DNA from 3 places in the Comamonas guangdongensis genome. Region 2 is predicted to be linked to each of the others. Evidence: riboswitches for the same ligand, from Rfam matches in the RefSeq annotation. Region 2 holds a riboswitch; each other region holds the start of a gene.
What was found. A riboswitch is a leader RNA that binds a small molecule or an ion and turns the genes downstream of it on or off. The one in region 2 is predicted to bind cobalamin.

Region 1 (5,273 bases), on a different contig from region 2:
CCGGATGGCTGCCGAAGTCGCGCGGAAACCGCAGGGCCTTGGGCGGCAGGGCCAGGCTTGCCGAAGGCAGGCCGGCCCAGCCCAGGCCCAACGCCGCCAGCGTCTGCAGGGCCTGCCGGCGCGGGCCCGCGGGCTTCAGAGGGTTGGAGGGCGGGAGGCGATACACCATGCGTCATTGTCACTGTTCTGCGGTGCAGCGGGCATGGTGCGAGCCAGACGAGCGGGTCTTCAGCCTATATCCGGCAGCGGCACAATCACCATCCACATGACGCCGAAGCGGTCGGCCACCATGCCGAAACGGCTCGCAAAAAACGTGGGGCCCAGGGACATTTGCACCCGGCCGCCGTCTCCCAGCGCGGCAAAGATGCGCTCGGCTTCCTCGTCGCTGGGCGCATTGATGGACAGGGAAAAGCCCTTGAACTCGGGTTTGCCGTCGTTCATGCCGTCGGAGGCCATGATCTGCGTCTCGCCGATCTGCACATTGGCATGCATGATTTTTTCCGGCGCTACCGCGGCGGGGCCGCAGTCCTGAGGGGAGGCCTCCTTGGGTGCAGGCGGGGCGTCCTTGAAGCGCATCAAGACGGTGACTCGCGCACCTATGGCTTTCTGGTAGAAATTCAGGGCCTCTTCGCAGCGGCCATTGAAAAACAGATACGGCTGGATTTGCATACGGACTCCTGGAGACAGAGAGGGAGCCGCCATTGTGCGCCGAGCCGTTCCGGGAGTGCATGCAAGGCGTGAGCGGGTGTATGGGCATGGGCGGTTTCAGGTCCGCGCGGTCTTGCGCCATCAAGGCCCTGGAGCATTCGGTCCCAGGCTTTACCAGTCTTCCTTGACCGCCAGCACCGCATCGGCCGCTGCCGCCCTGCGTCCGGCCAGCCAGGCCGTGATGACACCCGCCAGGACCACGGCCGCGGCCAGGCCCAGCAGGCGCAACAGGGGCAGGCGCAGTTCCATGGTCCAGTGAAAGCTCTGCGGGTTCACCACATGCACGAGGATCACGGCCACGCCCAGGCCCAGCAAGCTGCCGGCGATGGCGCCCAGCCCGGTCCAGGCCAGGCCCTCGGCCGCGACGACGGTCAGCACATCGCGGCGCGTCAGACCCAGGTGGGCCAGCAGCCCGAACTCCTTGCGCCGGGCCAGCACCTGCGCGCTGAAGCTGGCCGCAATCCCGAACAGGCCTATGCCTATGGCCACGGCCTGCAGCCAGTAGGTCACGGCAAAGCTGCGGTCGAAAATGCGCAGTGATCTGTCGCGCAAGGCCGCGCTGCTCACGAACTCGAGAACCGGAGCCGGCTCGCCGGGGGGGCTGAGCGCATGCTCTATGGCCCGATGCAGATCCGCCGGCCGCGCCTGCGCGCCCGCCGCAGGCCAGACGGCGACCTCGCTGAGCTGGGCATCGCCGCCCAGCGCCAGATAGTCCTGCCAGTCCATGGCCACGGCGCCGAACTGGCGCACATAGTCGCGCCAGATGCCCGCTATGTAGAACGAAGCCGAGGGCCGGGCATGGGTCTTGCGGCTGAAAGCCTCTGCCAGCAAAGGCCAGTCGTCGCCGATTTTCAACCCATAGAGCTGGGCCAGGGCTTCGCTGATATGCACCGGTATGCCGCTGTGCGGCGTGCGCAGCGGCCCCGCCACCCATGGCAGCTGCTGGGCCTGTTCGCCCTTGAGCGAGCGAATCAGCAGGCTGATGGCCGGCTGCTCGGGGCTGAGCGCCAGGGTGTTGCTGCGCATGGCCTGGGCATGCTCAACCGCGGGCAGGCGCGCAATGCGCGCCGCGGCATCGGCGGGCAACAGGGCCGCATCCACGCGGCTGGAGCCGCCGGCGGCGCGGATATACAGCGGCGCGGGCAGCACGGCATCGAGCCATTCCATCATGCTGCCGCGAAAGCTGGTGACCATCACCGTCAGCGCCACGGCCAGGCTGAGGCTGGCCACCACGCCGCCCACGGCCACGGTGGTGGAGCTGCGCATGCGCCGTGCGCGCTCCAGCGCCAGCATGCCCAGCGGGTTCCGGGAAAGTCCTGCAGGCAGCAGGCCTAGCACGGAGCCCAGCAGCCAGGGCAGGGCCGCCATGCCGCCCAGCAGCAGCAAGCCCACGGCCGCATAGGCGGCCAAGGGAATGCCGGCAACCGGCGGCATAAAGGCCAGGCCCGCGCTGGCCAGCAGCAGCGCCAGCGCGGGCCAGAAGCGCGGCGGCTTTTCATGCGTGTTGCCCAGGCCCTTGAGAGTGGCAGCAGGCAGCAGGTCCATGGCCGAACGCGCGGGCCACCAGGCGCCGGCCAGCGTGGCGGCGATGCCCTGCAGTCCAAAGACCAGGGCGGCAGCAGGACTCCACTGCAGCGCCGGCTGCACGCCCGCAAAAAAGCCGCCGCCCAGATCCCCGCCCAGCATCTGCAGAGCGCCCCAGGCCAGCCCGCTGCCCAGCGCAATGCCGGCCGCGCTGCCCACGGCGCCCAGCGCCAGGGCCTCCAGCAGCACCAGCGCCAGGCGCTGGCGCGGCGTGGCACCGAGCACGGCCAGCAGCGCAAACTGCGGCGCGCGCTGGGCCACGCTGAGCGCGAGTACCGAGAACACCAGAAAGGCTCCGGTGAACAAGGCCACCAGGGCCAGCACCGTGAGGTTGACGCGGTAGGCGCGAGACATCTGGCCCACCCGCTGCTGTTCGTCGCCGGGCTGCTGGATCAGTATCTGGCTCTGCCACGCGGGCAGGGCGCGCAGCTCCGCCGCCACCTGGCTGCGTGCTGCGTTGTCGGCCAGCAGCAGATCGATCCGGTCCAGTTGTTGAAAGCGCTGCAGCTTTTCCTGCAGGGCGGCGATGTCCATGACGGCCACGGGAGCGCCCGTGGCCGCTACCGTGCCGGCGATGCGCAGGGTCTGCAGCCGGCCGTTGAGCAGCCAGTGCATTGCGGTGTTGGACGCCCGTTCGGGGCTCAGCTGCAGGGCCTGCAGCGCCGCGGCGTTGAGGAAGACCGCATCGGGCGCGAACAGATCGAGCCGGTCGCTGCCCGCAAACAGCTGTGGCATCAGGGCCGGCGCCACGGGCGCGAGCTTGGTGGCATCGCTGCCCAGCACGCGCAGCGCCGTGCCCCGGGCCGCGCCCTGAGTAGTGCGGGCATCTGCGTCTGGCGCAGGGCGGTCGGCGTCCGCTGCGGGCAGCAGCACCGTGGTCTCGAGCCAGGGAACGGCGGCCGCCACGCCCCGGGTCCGTGCCACCTGCGCATAAAGCTCCAGCGGCAAGCCGTCCTGCATGGCGTGCAGCTGCAGATCGGGTTGGCCGTTGACGCTGCGCACCGCGCGCGAGAACTCGTCCAGAGCCGACTGGTTGATTACATGCACCGCAAAGCCCAGGGCCACGCCCAGCATGATGGCGAGCAGGGCCGTCGCCGTGCGCCAGGGATGCTGGCGCAGTTCCTGCCAGGAGAAGCTGGCCAGCAGCTGCAGAAGCGGAGAGTGGAACAACACGGCTGGGGACTATCGGTCGAAATGGCGCCCTGCATCTGCAGGCGGAGGAGCAAGTATGCGGCATCGCTAAAATAGAGGGTTTTGGTGCTCGCGGCGTTGTTCTGACGCAGCAGTTAAACGGGAAACATGGAGGTCTGCGTTCCCGCGGACTCAGCATGTACTGCCCCCGCAACAGTGAGTGCACAGGTGAAGAACCAAGCTGTCTACCGCAGCCACTGAAGCGCATAGCGCTTTGGGAAGGCCTGGCAGTGAGTGCATCAGTCTGGATACCGGCCAAAGATGTGCCAGGGCTTGCGAGAGCTTCTGGTGGGGGTCGCATCTGGCGGGGACGCCAGTGTCAACGGTTCAAGAATTTTTATGCATAGCTCCAGTTCCCTGCACCCGGGCGGCCTGCCCATGGCCGCAGCTTTTTCCGCACTTCTGACCTGGGCGGCCGCTGCCGCCATGACGCTGTGTTCCGTCACGGCCCGGGCGCAGTCTGTGGTTGCCGGCGAACAGCGCATGGCCGAAACCGTGGTCACGGCCACGCGCTCCGCCATCTCGGTCGACGAGACCCTGGCCGATGTGGCCGTGATCTCCCAGGAACAGATCGAGTCCATGGCTCCGGTACGCTCGGCGGCCGAGCTGCTGCAGCGTCTGGCCGGAGGAGTGCAGCTGTCCAGCAACGGCGGCCGCGGTGCGGCGCAAAGCGTGTTTCTGCGTGGCACGGCCAGCACCCAGACGCTGCTGCTGATCGACGGCGTGCGCTATGGCTCGGCCACCATGGCGGCCCCGGTGCTGGAGAACCTGCCGCTGGAGATGATAGAGCGCATCGAAGTGGTCAAAGGTCCGGCATCCGCACTCTATGGCAGCGAAGCGATAGGCGGTGTGATCCAGGTCTTCACCAAGCGCGGTGCGGATGCCGGCAAGCCCTTCCTCGGCAATGCCTCGGTGACCGCCGGCGAGAACGGCTACAAGGCGGCGTCGGCAGGGCTGCGCGGTGCGCAGGGCGGGTTCGGCTACCAGATTGGCCTGAACCGCCTGGTGGACCACGGCTTCTCGGCAACCAACCCCAAGGCCGGCCCCTATACCTACAACCCCGACCGCGACGGCTTTGACCAGACCTCGGTGAATCTGGGTCTGGGCTATGCGCTCAACAGCGACTGGCGCGTGGACACGAATTTCCTGCAGTCCGAGGGCCGCGTGCATACGGACTCGGGCCTTGGCTCCAATCCCTATTCCGACCTGAAGACCCGGGTGGCCAAGCTCAAGCTCACCGGCAAGGTGCTAGCCGACTGGACCACCTATGTCTCCGTGGGCCAGTCGCGCGACGAGCAGAGGAATTTTGGCTCGCCCTATGGCGACAGCCATTTCAACACCACCCAGCTCGAGTACAAATGGGACAACGAGATCCGTACCATGCTGGGCACGGTGCTGGCGGGGGCCGAGCGGCTGGAGCAGAAGGTCGATGTTTCCAGCGACTATGCCGTGACCCGCCGCAGCATCAATGCGGTGTTTCTGGGCCTCAACGGCAGCACGGGCCGCCACTCCTGGCAGGGGAATGTGCGCCGTGACGACAACTCGCAGTTCGGCGGCATGACCACCTATGGCCTGAGCTACGGCTACGAGCTCATCCAGGGCCTGCGTGCCTATGCCTCGCACGGCAAGAGCATGCGCGCGCCGTCGTTCAATGATTTGTACTATGTGGACCCCAGCTATCCCATGTACAACGGCAATCCCCATCTGCGCCCCGAGGAAGGCCGCAACAACGAGATCGGACTGCAGTGGAGCCAGGGCATTCATCGCGCCAAGCTGCTGCACTTCGACAA
Region 2 (5,273 bases):
GCGGAGGCCGGCGTCCCTCTGTTGTCCATGGAGCGCCCCGCCTGGCAGGCCCATGCCCAGGACCGGTGGATCCATGTCCCCGACATGGCGGCGGCTGCCTGCATGCTGCGCCCGGAATTCCAACGCGTATTTCTTGCCATAGGACGCAAGCAGCTGGCGGCATTTGCCGGCAAGACCGATGCACGCCGGTTTGTGCTGCGCGTCATCGATCAGCTGGAGGAAGACTTGCCGTTGCCAGCCTCCAGCTATGAGTTGATCGTGGCGCGCGGCCCGTTTCAGCTCGGCGACGAGCTGGAGCTGCTCAAGCAGCGCGCCATTGATTGCATCGTCAGCAAGAATGCCGGTGGAGCGGACACCTACGCGAAGATCGAGGCAGCGCGTGCGCTGGGCATTCCGGTCATCATGGTGGACAGGCCTTTGCTGACCCGGCGCGAGCAATGCCAGACTCCGCAGCAGGCCATGGACTGGTTGCGTCAGACGCGCTGAGTGCGGACCGCTGCGATCAGGCATGGGCTGCAACTCCGTAGCTGCGCGGTGTGTAGACATGCTTGCCCACCCGTCGGGTCTGGCTGCTGCCGACGATCACCAGCGTGCGCATATCGGCCATATCGGCGCTTGCCTGCTCCAGCCGGACGACCTGCAAGCTCTCATCGGGCCGGCTGACATTGCGGGCAAAACAGATCAGGCGGCCGGGTTCGCATTCCTGCTGCAGCACGCGCAGCGCGCGGACAAAGCCCTCTGGCCGCGACCTGGAGCAGGGGTTGTAGAACGCCATGGCGAAATCGGCCTGCGCGGCCAGGCGGATGCGGTGCTCGATGATCTGCGCGGGCTTGAGGTTGTCGGACAGATTGATGGTGCAGAAGTCGTGCCCCAGCGGCGCACCCAGACGGGCTGCGGCGGCCAGCATGGCGGTGATGCCGGGCTGCACCTGCACGTCCACGGCCTGCCAGCGGGCCAGCTCCTCGGGGCAGGCCTGCTCCAGGACCTCAAACACGGCACTGGCCATGGCAAACACGCCGGGGTCGCCAGAGGACAACATCAGCACCTTGCGGCCCTGGGCCGCAAGATTCAGGGCACTGCATGCGCGCTCCAGTTCCTCGCGGTTGTCGCTGGCGTGCAGCTGCAGGTGCTCGAGGCCCTGCAGCCGCTCCACATAGGGAAAGTAGCCAAAGGCATCCGTTGCGCTGGCGATGCTGGCGCGCACCTGCTGCGTCAGCAGCGCATCGTCGCCGGGGCCCAGTCCCACGACGCACAACTGTCCCTGCAATTCCTTGCTGTTCATCGTGAGCCTGCTAAAGGTCATTGGCTGGCCGGCGACCCTGTCCATGCACGATCACGATGGCGAAATAGGGACAGCGCTCCGGCGCATCGCGCAGCGGCATCACCTGCTGATCGCTCATGCTGCCGTTGATCACCAGCCAGGCCTGATCGAGCTTGCCCAGTTCGGTCAGCAGCGTGCGTATGCGGCCCAGATGACGCCCCACCTTCATGATGACCAGCGCGTCCGAGCGCGCCATATGCTCGCGCAGCGGAGCATCGGGCAGGGTGGCCGGCAGAACGCTCATCACATCGTCGCCCCAGGTGATGGGGATGCCGGTGGCATGCCAGCAGCCCACCATGCCGGGAATGCCGGCCAGCACTTCTACCTCCACAAGGCCTGCCTGGCGCAGGCGCACATACAGGTGCATGAAGGAGCCGTAGAAGAAAGGGTCGCCCTCGCAGAGCACGATCACATCCTCGCTGCGTGTCAGCTCCGTCAGCCTGGACTGCCAGTCCTGATAGAAGCTGGACAGCTGGGCGATATAGCGTGGGTCGTCATGTGGGATTTCGGTGGTCAGCGGGTACTCCATCGGATACTCCGTGACCTCGGCATGCAGCAGGCCATTGACCAGCTGCCTTGCCTTGCCGGGATGGCCGCGCTTGCGGAAATAAGCCACATGGCGTGCATTGCGCAGCAGGCGGTCGGCTTTCACGCTCATCATTTCCGGATCGCCAGGACCCAGGCCCACACAGACAATCTTCCCGAGGTTCATGGTGTTTCCTTCACTCCAGCGGCGTGGCCAGCGCGTTGACGGCGGCCACGGTGATCGCCGAGCCGCCAAGGCGGCCCTGGACGATGGCGAAGGGAACTTGTCCCCATTCGCGCAGCGCGTCCTTGGACTCCGCCGCTCCCACAAAGCCCACGGGGCAGCCGATGATGGCCGCAGGACGTGGGCAGCCGGGGTCCTGCAACATGTTGAGCAGGTGAAACAGGGCCGTGGGGGCGTTGCCGATGGCCACCACGGCACCGTCCAGATGCTCGCGCCACAGCTCCAGCGCAGCCGCGCTGCGGGTATTGCCGATTTCCGCTGCCAGCGCGGGCACGCGCGGGTCCTGCAGGGTGCAGATGATGGGATTGCCGGCCGGCAAACGCTTGCGCGTGATGCCTTCGCTGACCATGCGTGCATCACAGAGCACCGGGGCGCCGCGTTGCAAGGCCGCCTCAGCGACTTCTGCGAAGTTCGGTGAAAAGTGGATGTGGGATGCCAGCTCCACCATGCCGGCGGCATGGATCATGCGGCAGGCGACACGCTCTTCCAGCGTGCTAAAACGTTTCAGATCTGCCTCGCGGCGGATGATGCTGAACGATTGCCGGTAAATCTCTTCACCGCGCTTTTCATAGGTGTGGGTCATGGAGCTGTTGCTGTATATCGTGGAGATCGGAGCTCGACGCCCGATACCGGGTCGCAGGCAGGGGCCGTTGTTGTGGCCCAGCAGGGCCTGTGTTGAGCCAGACCTGCCCGCTGGCATCGGTGCCGGCAAACACAATGTGAGTGGCATCGGCAGGCAGCGCGCAAAGCTTGGCGCAGCCGCTGATGTGAAGATGCTGGTCGGCCAGCAGCCAGTCTGCAATTTGCAAGGCCATGGACTGGGCAGGAATATGGGCTTGCGGGCATCCGGGGGCGCCGGTGCAGGCTGAAACTCGCAAGCGCATGTCCGTGGGCCGGGTAATCCATTGCGATGCATGGCGCAGAGGAACAGGCGCAGGCGATTCCTCATGCAGCACCAGGAGAGATTTCCAGGGTGTTACCCGAATCTCGGAGTGCGCGGGCAAGCCGGCTGCCAGCTTCTGCATGGCCGGGGCATCCACGCGACCGAGGGGAGCTCCGATGAGCAGGCCTTGCGGATTGGGCGTTCCAGGCCGCAGCGGCCCGGCGCCTTCATTGGCCCAGATGGCGTAATGCCGCGCAGCTCCGAGGGCCGGTGCATTGGGCGTGCGGGACTTCAGAAGATGGTGCAAACGGGCAGCGGGCCGGGCTGCGGACGTCATGCGCTCACGGGCAAACCACCGGGCGACCTGTATTGCCGCCTGCACCGCATGTTCGTCGCTCTCAAAGTAATAGCATTCATCCGCCTGACCGAGAGCCAGGCCGTAGCTGCCGTCATGGGCCGCCCATAAATGCAGGTCCGAGCTCATGCTGCGTAGCCGCCGCTCCGGATCATCCACCAGCATGCCGAATTTGCCGGGCAGGGCACCTGCGCTCTGCTTCCGCAGAGCCAGAGGGCTTAGATACCTGACCGCCGCCGCAGACAGCGCCTGCGCCAGCGCATGGCTGCGATCTCCCGTGGCATAGAAGGGAGTGCAGTGCACGGCCGGAGCCAGATCAGCCTGTTCATCGGCAGGGGCCAGCCCTGAGGCGATGAGCTCTGAGCGCAGGGCGGGCAGGGCCGATTCATGCACGCCGCGCAGCTGCACATTGCCCAATCGGGTCAGTTCGATCTGGGGGGCGGCATGGGTCTGTGCAAGTTTGGCCAGTACCAGCCATTGCGCGGCAGTCAGCGATGCGCAATGGGGACGCACCCGCACAATCCAGCCGTCCTGCGCCTGCATGGGCCTCCATGTGCTCGGGCACCAGCCGCGAATCTGGATGGAGTCAGGGCTGGACAAGCTCTGCTCCATGCCGTGCGGCCAGCGCACAGCCGGCCCGCCAGGGCATACTCGATCCGTAATTTCCATGCAACATGCGATATCCACAGTCGGTATGGCCGGTACCCGGGCCAGACAAACGAAATGTGCAGGGGAAAAATGCAGATGATTGGCGCACGCCTGTGCAGGCCTATCAAGTCACATGCAATCCCGCTGCGCCTTGTACACATCAGGCCGGTCTCCGGACTTACAGAGCCCACCTTGCGAGGTGGAATTTCGATGCGCCTTCCCGCTTTCGCAGTGACTGCCGTGGCCGTGAGCCAGGGCGTGCATCTCTATATCTCTGATTACCGTTGCGGGTGCAGTGCAGGATTGATGGAGCGTCCAATCACCTGCTTCTCGTTTCACCCCAGGGCGTAGAACACGCCATGAGGCACCTGTGGTGGCACGGATCTTACGCGATATCGCAGTGCTCGGAATCCACTCCGGCGAGCTTCCTCGATGCTCTCTTGCCCTGACCCGCTTGGCGACGAGGCGGGCCGGCAAATTCTGGAATGCCTGCGAAACCTGCCTGCGCCTGCCGATTCCCAAAAAACAGATAGCTTGTATCGCTTGCCGTATGGGTGCGAAAGGCTTATCGGGCCGATATTTCGAGTGGCAGCCGCAGCGAGCCGGGCCAGGCCTTAGCCAGTCGCTCGGCACCGTCAAACCGGCGTTGCGCGCCGCCTGACGGCGCTTCACAGTCCACCCATATCTGCGCTGCGGCGGGTGCCGGCTGCTGCTTGAGCTGCAGCACATCGGGGCTGCGGAAGTCGCTGATCACCCACAGGCAGGAAGGCTGTTGCGGATATCTGGCTGCCATGTCCCAGGCCGCTTGCAAGGCAGAAGCCAGCGGCGTGCCTCCACCGCCCGTCAAAGGCTCGATCAGATCTGCATTCCAGCGCGGAGCTCGCGTGGGCTCAAGCAGCCAGCGCACCTGAGCCGCGCCAAAGCACAGCAGGGCCACGGATTCGCGCTGCAGATAGGCCCAGCGCAGCCATTGCAGCAGCAGTCCCTTGGCTTGCGCAAACGCGCCGCTTTCCACCATGGAGGCCGAGCAGTCCAGCAAAAACAGGTGCTGGCTGCGCGAAGGCCTCTCGGGCTGACGCCAGCGCAGATGTTCGGGGGCCAATGGCCGGTTCTGGCGCGCGCGCAAGGTGGCGGGCCAGTCGACGGATGCGCCAGCTATTTTTCGTGCAGAGGGTGCTCCATGGCCGGCCAGTGCCACGCCATGGCTGGCGGTAGCGGCTTGCCCCCGGCCGGCGCTCAGCGCTGCGAGCCGGGGGCTCGGGCTTTTTTTGCGGCCAGAGCCTCCAGGGCGGCCTGT
Region 3 (5,273 bases), on a different contig from region 2:
AGCGTGGTCTTGCCCTGGCCCGAGGCCGTGGAGCTGATCAGCAGCGCGGGGCAGCGGGTTGCCGGCATCAAGGAGGAACTGGTCATGGCTTCAGTTGCCGGTCCAGGTCACGCCCACATAGGCGCTGCGGCCTTCGGTGGCATAGGTGCGGGCCAGCTCGTAGGTTTTGTCGCTCAGATTGTTCAGGCGTGCGACCAGGCTCCACTGGCGGCTCAGCTGCTTTTGCGCGCTCAGATTCCAGAGGGTGTAGCCGCCCAGCACGTATTTGTTGGCCGCATCGTCAAAGCGCCTGCCGGCCATCTGCATCTCCACGCCCAGCTTCCAGCCCGCCACCAGGGTGTCGGCGGACAGATTGGCGTAGCGCTTGGAGCGGCGCGCCAGTTGCAGATCCTTGCCCGTGTCGCGCGGGTTCTGGAAATCCACCGAGCCCTGCAGGTTCACCACGCCGATACGGGTGCTGGCGGCGAAGGTGATCCCTTCATAGCGGGCATTGGCGACGTTGGCATAGCAGCCGCCAAAAGCGCCCACGTTGCCGGGGCAGGTGCCGGTCTTGCCTACGTAATTGATGAGGTTGGAGACATTGTTGCGGTAGACCGTGGCCGAGAAGCTGTCGCTGCCCTTGCCCCATTTCAGGCCCAGTTCCACATTGCGGGCTTTTTCGGGCTGCAGCGAGGAGTCGCCATACATGCTGAAGCGCTGGTACAGCGTGGGCGCGCGGAAAGCATTGCCCGCCGAGGCCGTGGCCCGCCAGTGGGGCAGGAATTCATAGCCATAGGCGGCGCTGCCCGTGGTGTTGCCGCCAAATTCGCTGTCGCGGTCATGGCGGGCATTGAGCTGCAGCGTGTGCTTGCCCGAATGCAGGCCATAGCCCAGGGCCAGCGCGTTCTGCGAACGCGAGCGGTCGATATTGCCGTTGACCAGGCTGTCCTCGCGGCGCTCCAGTGCAGCCGTCACGGTCTGCACACCCAGCTTCCATTCGTTCTGGAACAGATAGTTGTGCAGGCGCGTGTCGGTCTTGTAGGGCGAGGGGCGGGTCTCGTAATAGTCGCGCGACTGGGTGTACTGCAGACGCGTGCTGTAGACGTCGCTCCACTTGGCCTGCCAGTTCAGGCCTAGTGCACTCATCTTGTAGATGCTGCGATCATCGGCCATGGGCGCCGTCTTGGAGACGGTGGCGTCGTAGCCCGCATTCATATAGCTGCTCAGCGCCGTGGCTTCCACGCGCTGGTTGGGCGTGATCTGATAGCCGATGCGGCCATTGAAAGCATTGTTGCGGTAGCCATCGGCGTCGGGGTTGAAGCCGGGCACGGTCCTGGCATCGAAGCCGTTGCTGCTGGCATGCGAGGCGCCCAGGCTGTAGTCCCAGCCGTTCTGGCCGCCGCTGATGCCGGTCTGCGCCTTCACCGTGCCGCGGCTGCCCCAGCCCAGGCCCACATAGGGAGTGGGTTTGCCCTCGCCCTTCTTGGTGAAGATTTGCACCACGCCGCCAATCGCATCCGAACCGTAGACCGCTGCCGCGGGGCCGCGCAGCACTTCGATGCGGTCGATCGCTTCCAGCGGAATGTCCTGCCACGAGGCGCCCCCCGTGGACTGGGAGTCAATGCGCACACCATCGATATACACAGCCGTAAAGCGAGTCTCGGCACCGCGCAGATAGACGCTGGTGTTGGAGCCTACGCCGCCCGTGCGCACCATCTGTACGCCGGGCAGGCGCGCCAGCACATCGGCCACGCCCGCCGCGCCGGCGGTTTCGATGGTTTGACGATCCACGATGGACATGTCGGCCACCAGATCCGACAGGGGCTGCTCGATGCGGTTGGCAGTCACCACGGTCTCGCCCAGGGCCAGAGCGAGCTGCTGGGCCTGTGCGGCGCAGGCCATGCAAACCAGCGCCGCGGCCAGCCCGGTGGAACGAAGAGCGAAAGAGGCGCGCGCGCCCGAAACCGTCTGTGCATCGGCGCACAGAGGCGAATATTGCGAACTCATGGAAAGCAAACAACGAAGACGCCCCCGCCAGCCTACCCGCCGACGATGGGCAACACATGCGAGCAAAAAAGCTGGCACACCACTGTTGGCCGGTATCCGGGCTAGGCGAATCGTCCTCTTGCCAGCCTTCCCAGCGCGCAGACGCCAGTGGCTATGGAAGGAAGAGGCGGGTGCGCAGGCACTCCATTCGCCGACCGTTGCGGGGGCAGCGCAGGCTCGGTGCGCCCGTGAATCGGCGGACACCTCCCTGCTTCCCGTTGAACTGGGGCCGCAGAAAAGCGGCTCCGAGCACCAACAGCGGCGCATTGTAATGAGTTAATACAGCGCTTCATCCTCCATTCGGAGGAATCGGGTGACGATTTCTTACGTTAAAAATGTCCTTGGCGCAGATACGACATGCGCGGGGCGCTACGATTTTGGGAGAAATCAGACGCTTTTCCGACTAAGGTTCTCAGGCAGCCCACCCGGCGGCACCGAGACTGCGGATTTGCCTGCACATTAATGCCCATCCACAGACTGCAAGACCTACAATGGCAGAGTCTATGACCCCCCAGCCTTCTCTTGATCTCATTGCCGAGCGCGTGGAGCGTCTGCTGGTTCGCCACGAGGAACTGCAGCGCACCAATGCCTTGCTCTCCGACCAGGTCGCCGCCCTGACCCAGGAGCGCGATCTGCTGCGCCTGCGTCTTCAGGCTGCGCGCGCACGCGTGGATGCACTGATCGAGCGCCTGCCCGCCAACCAGGGAGAGTGACCTCCGTCCCCTCCCATCACCAGACCCCGCCACAGACGCCCATGAAGCAGATCGATGTGCAAATCATGCAGCAAAGCTATGTGCTGACCTGCCCCGATGGTCAAGAAGAACGCGTGCAGGAAGCCGTGCGCCGCGTGGACGAGGCCATGACCCGCATTCGCGACAGCGGCAAGGTCCGATCGCGCGAGCGCGTGGCGGTGCTGGCGGCACTCAACATGGCTTTTGACGTACTCGATCGCGACGCCCAGCAAGCCCATATGGCCAGCGCCCAGGCCGAAATGCAGGCCCTGATGCAGGAGCAGCAGGCCCGGCAGCAGCCCGCCGAGGAAGTCAGCGAAACGGTCAGGGCCGAGCAGCAGCGCCAGCAGGAGCTGGCCGAGCAGCTGGTGCTCAGGCTGGACCAGGCGCTGGAGAGCGATGCCCGGCTGCTCTGAGAATTGTGAAAGTCTGAAAACATAGGAACAAAGCGGTTTTGCTGTCTGGACCTCGGCAATCACCGGTAGAATAAAACCGTCTGCAAATCTGCCGGTTTTTATATTTCCTTGAACCAATGCTCCACGAGCACGGGCTTGGTACATCACCTATTGAGCGTGATCGTCTCGCGTCAGATGAACCCAACGATAGGTTGCCCTCGCCCACCTGAACCCCCGGTTCAGGATGACGAGCCGGTGGTGTTTGCAGACACCTTGCACATCACCAGGTTGTTGCATCGGAGCGGCTTCGCATAGCGCCTGCCTCCATACCAATCCAGTCAACAGCCCAGGCCTCGGTTTCCTATCGAGATCAGCCCGCAGCGCGGGCTTTTTTTTGCGCTTGCCAGCGACACCCGGGCTCGCAGCGACTTCTCTCCATCTCGCCGGCGACGGCATCCCTGGCCCCGCAACACCCTTGACCGCCGTGTCGGATTGGCCCTGCTCAATAGGCGGCTACAGCGGCAAGGCACGACAGCTTGCGCGACCTGGTCTGAACCACTGATCCCGCGACAGCAAAAGCGCCTACACCGGACAAGGTAAGCGCTTGATACAACGAAGTACTGCTTGCAAAGCATTGTGACTCGTCAATCTTGGGCAAGCGACGTCAGCGTTATGGAGTCTGGATCATGAGGAAAATCAACCCCACGGCCAAAAGCGCAAACCGAGCCTATGTACGCCTGCATACCTATGTCGCCAAGCAGCTGGACTGGGAGGTCTTCACCAAGACCTACCGGGTCGTGCTTGAGTCCGATTTCAGCGAGGAAGTCAGCCTGTGCGTGGTGCAGGTCTTCGACGAACTGGGCAAGCTTGCCAGCCTGGGCCCCAGCATACCCAACCAGATCATGTTGTCGCGCCGCAAAGTACCCGCGATGACGGTTTGGACCGAATGCTTTAACGACGGTAAATCGAGCTGGCGCAGCGTTTCCTGCCGCTGAAGCCCGGCGCGCCGCTGCCTCTGCCGGATTCCGCATGGTGGACCGCAAAGCCGGTCATGTGGCACGCGACACCCATGCAATCTGCTTTGGCCAGTTGCCGGCTCCTGAGAGACAAGCGCCGACGGAGCTCCCCTGAGCCATTGACCAGCGGCAGCATGTTTGCCCTCCATGTATTGCCGGGCTGTCGACCTTGGAATAGATTGGCTGCGACGCACTGCTTACTGATGCGCAAGAAAGCTGGACATGTTCAAACATCTGCTTATTCCTACGGACGGCTCGGAACTCTCGCAGGCAGCGGTTCGCGCCGGCATACGCCTGGCCCACGAACAGGGCGCCAGGGTCACGGGCCTGTATGTGATACCCGATTACGCCGCCATCTATGGCTCGGAAGGCATGGTGACGTTCAACACCACCGAGATCGAGCGCAGCGCCAACCAGGAAGCCGATAGCGCCTTGCAGTTCATCGAGCATCTGGCTTTGCAGCAGGACGTGCCCTGCGCAACCGTCAGAGTGACCAGCATTTCCGTCTATCGCGCCATCATCAAGGAGGCCGAGACATGCCATTGCGACCTGATCTGCATGGCCTCCCATGGACGCAAGGGCATCAGCGGAGTTCTGCTGGGAAGCGAAACCCAGAGGGTGCTCACCCATAGCAGCATCCCCGTGCTGGTGCACCGCCCGGCATTGAAAACCCATTGATCGGGCGCGGGCCGCGCAAGCTGCCGCTATAGGCCGCAAATTGGGCGACCCATGCCGGCGCTATTTGTTGCCAAGCCAGGCCACGCTGTTCAGAAACAGCCGCACCAGCTCGGTCTGTCGGCGCACCCCGGTCTTGGAGAAAATGGAGCGCAGATGCGCACGCGCCGTGTTGAGGCGGATGTTCAGCGTCTCGGCAGCCTCATCCAGCGAAAGGCCGTTGGCCAGCTGGATCGCGACCGCAGTCTCCGACGGAGTGAGCTGAAACAGCTGCTGCGCGAGCTGCAGTGGAGGATCGGCCCTGCCCGTGGTGTCGCGCACAAAGACTGCCACGCTGGGGCGCTGCTTGCCTTCGCTCCATTCATCGGAGGAAATGCTCTGCACCACCACACCCCAGTTCAGCTGGCCCGACTGGCGGCCGATGGACATGC

Region 1: it holds a riboswitch for cobalamin, as region 2 does, so the genes downstream of both, AB6724_RS00925 (TonB-dependent receptor domain-containing protein) here and AB6724_RS12655 (ferredoxin-like domain-containing protein) in region 2, are expected to answer to the same signal.
Region 3: it holds a riboswitch for cobalamin, as region 2 does, so the genes downstream of both, AB6724_RS16485 (TonB-dependent receptor domain-containing protein) here and AB6724_RS12655 (ferredoxin-like domain-containing protein) in region 2, are expected to answer to the same signal.

The regions. Positions count from the first base shown of each region.
Region 1 covers NZ_JBFYGN010000001.1:202,633-207,905, forward strand. The annotation lists gene AB6724_RS00910 (lipocalin-like domain-containing protein) at 1-169, opposite strand, end outside; gene AB6724_RS00915 (VOC family protein) at 229-669, opposite strand; gene AB6724_RS00920 (FtsX-like permease family protein) at 820-3,465, opposite strand; cobalamin riboswitch at 3,531-3,757, shown strand; gene AB6724_RS00925 (TonB-dependent receptor domain-containing protein) at 3,823-5,273, shown strand, end outside.
Region 2 covers NZ_JBFYGN010000013.1:27,132-32,404, reverse strand. The annotation lists gene AB6724_RS12675 (cobalt-precorrin-6A reductase) at 1-486, shown strand, start outside; gene cobJ (precorrin-3B C(17)-methyltransferase) at 503-1,282, opposite strand; gene cobI (precorrin-2 C(20)-methyltransferase) at 1,293-2,033, opposite strand; gene AB6724_RS12660 (precorrin-8X methylmutase) at 2,044-2,673, opposite strand; gene AB6724_RS12655 (ferredoxin-like domain-containing protein) at 2,657-3,928, opposite strand; cobalamin riboswitch at 4,123-4,363, opposite strand; gene AB6724_RS12650 (vWA domain-containing protein) at 4,542-5,174, opposite strand; gene AB6724_RS12645 (magnesium chelatase ATPase subunit I) at 5,213-5,273, opposite strand, start outside.
Region 3 covers NZ_JBFYGN010000021.1:21,496-26,768, forward strand. The annotation lists gene AB6724_RS16480 (cobyrinic acid a,c-diamide synthase CobB) at 1-86, opposite strand, end outside; gene AB6724_RS16485 (TonB-dependent receptor domain-containing protein) at 91-1,986, opposite strand; cobalamin riboswitch at 2,057-2,297, opposite strand; gene AB6724_RS16490 (DUF904 domain-containing protein) at 2,529-2,738, shown strand; gene AB6724_RS16495 (cell division protein ZapA) at 2,780-3,172, shown strand; gene AB6724_RS16500 (hypothetical protein) at 3,838-4,146, shown strand; gene AB6724_RS16505 (universal stress protein) at 4,390-4,845, shown strand; gene AB6724_RS16510 (helix-turn-helix transcriptional regulator) at 4,906-5,273, opposite strand, start outside.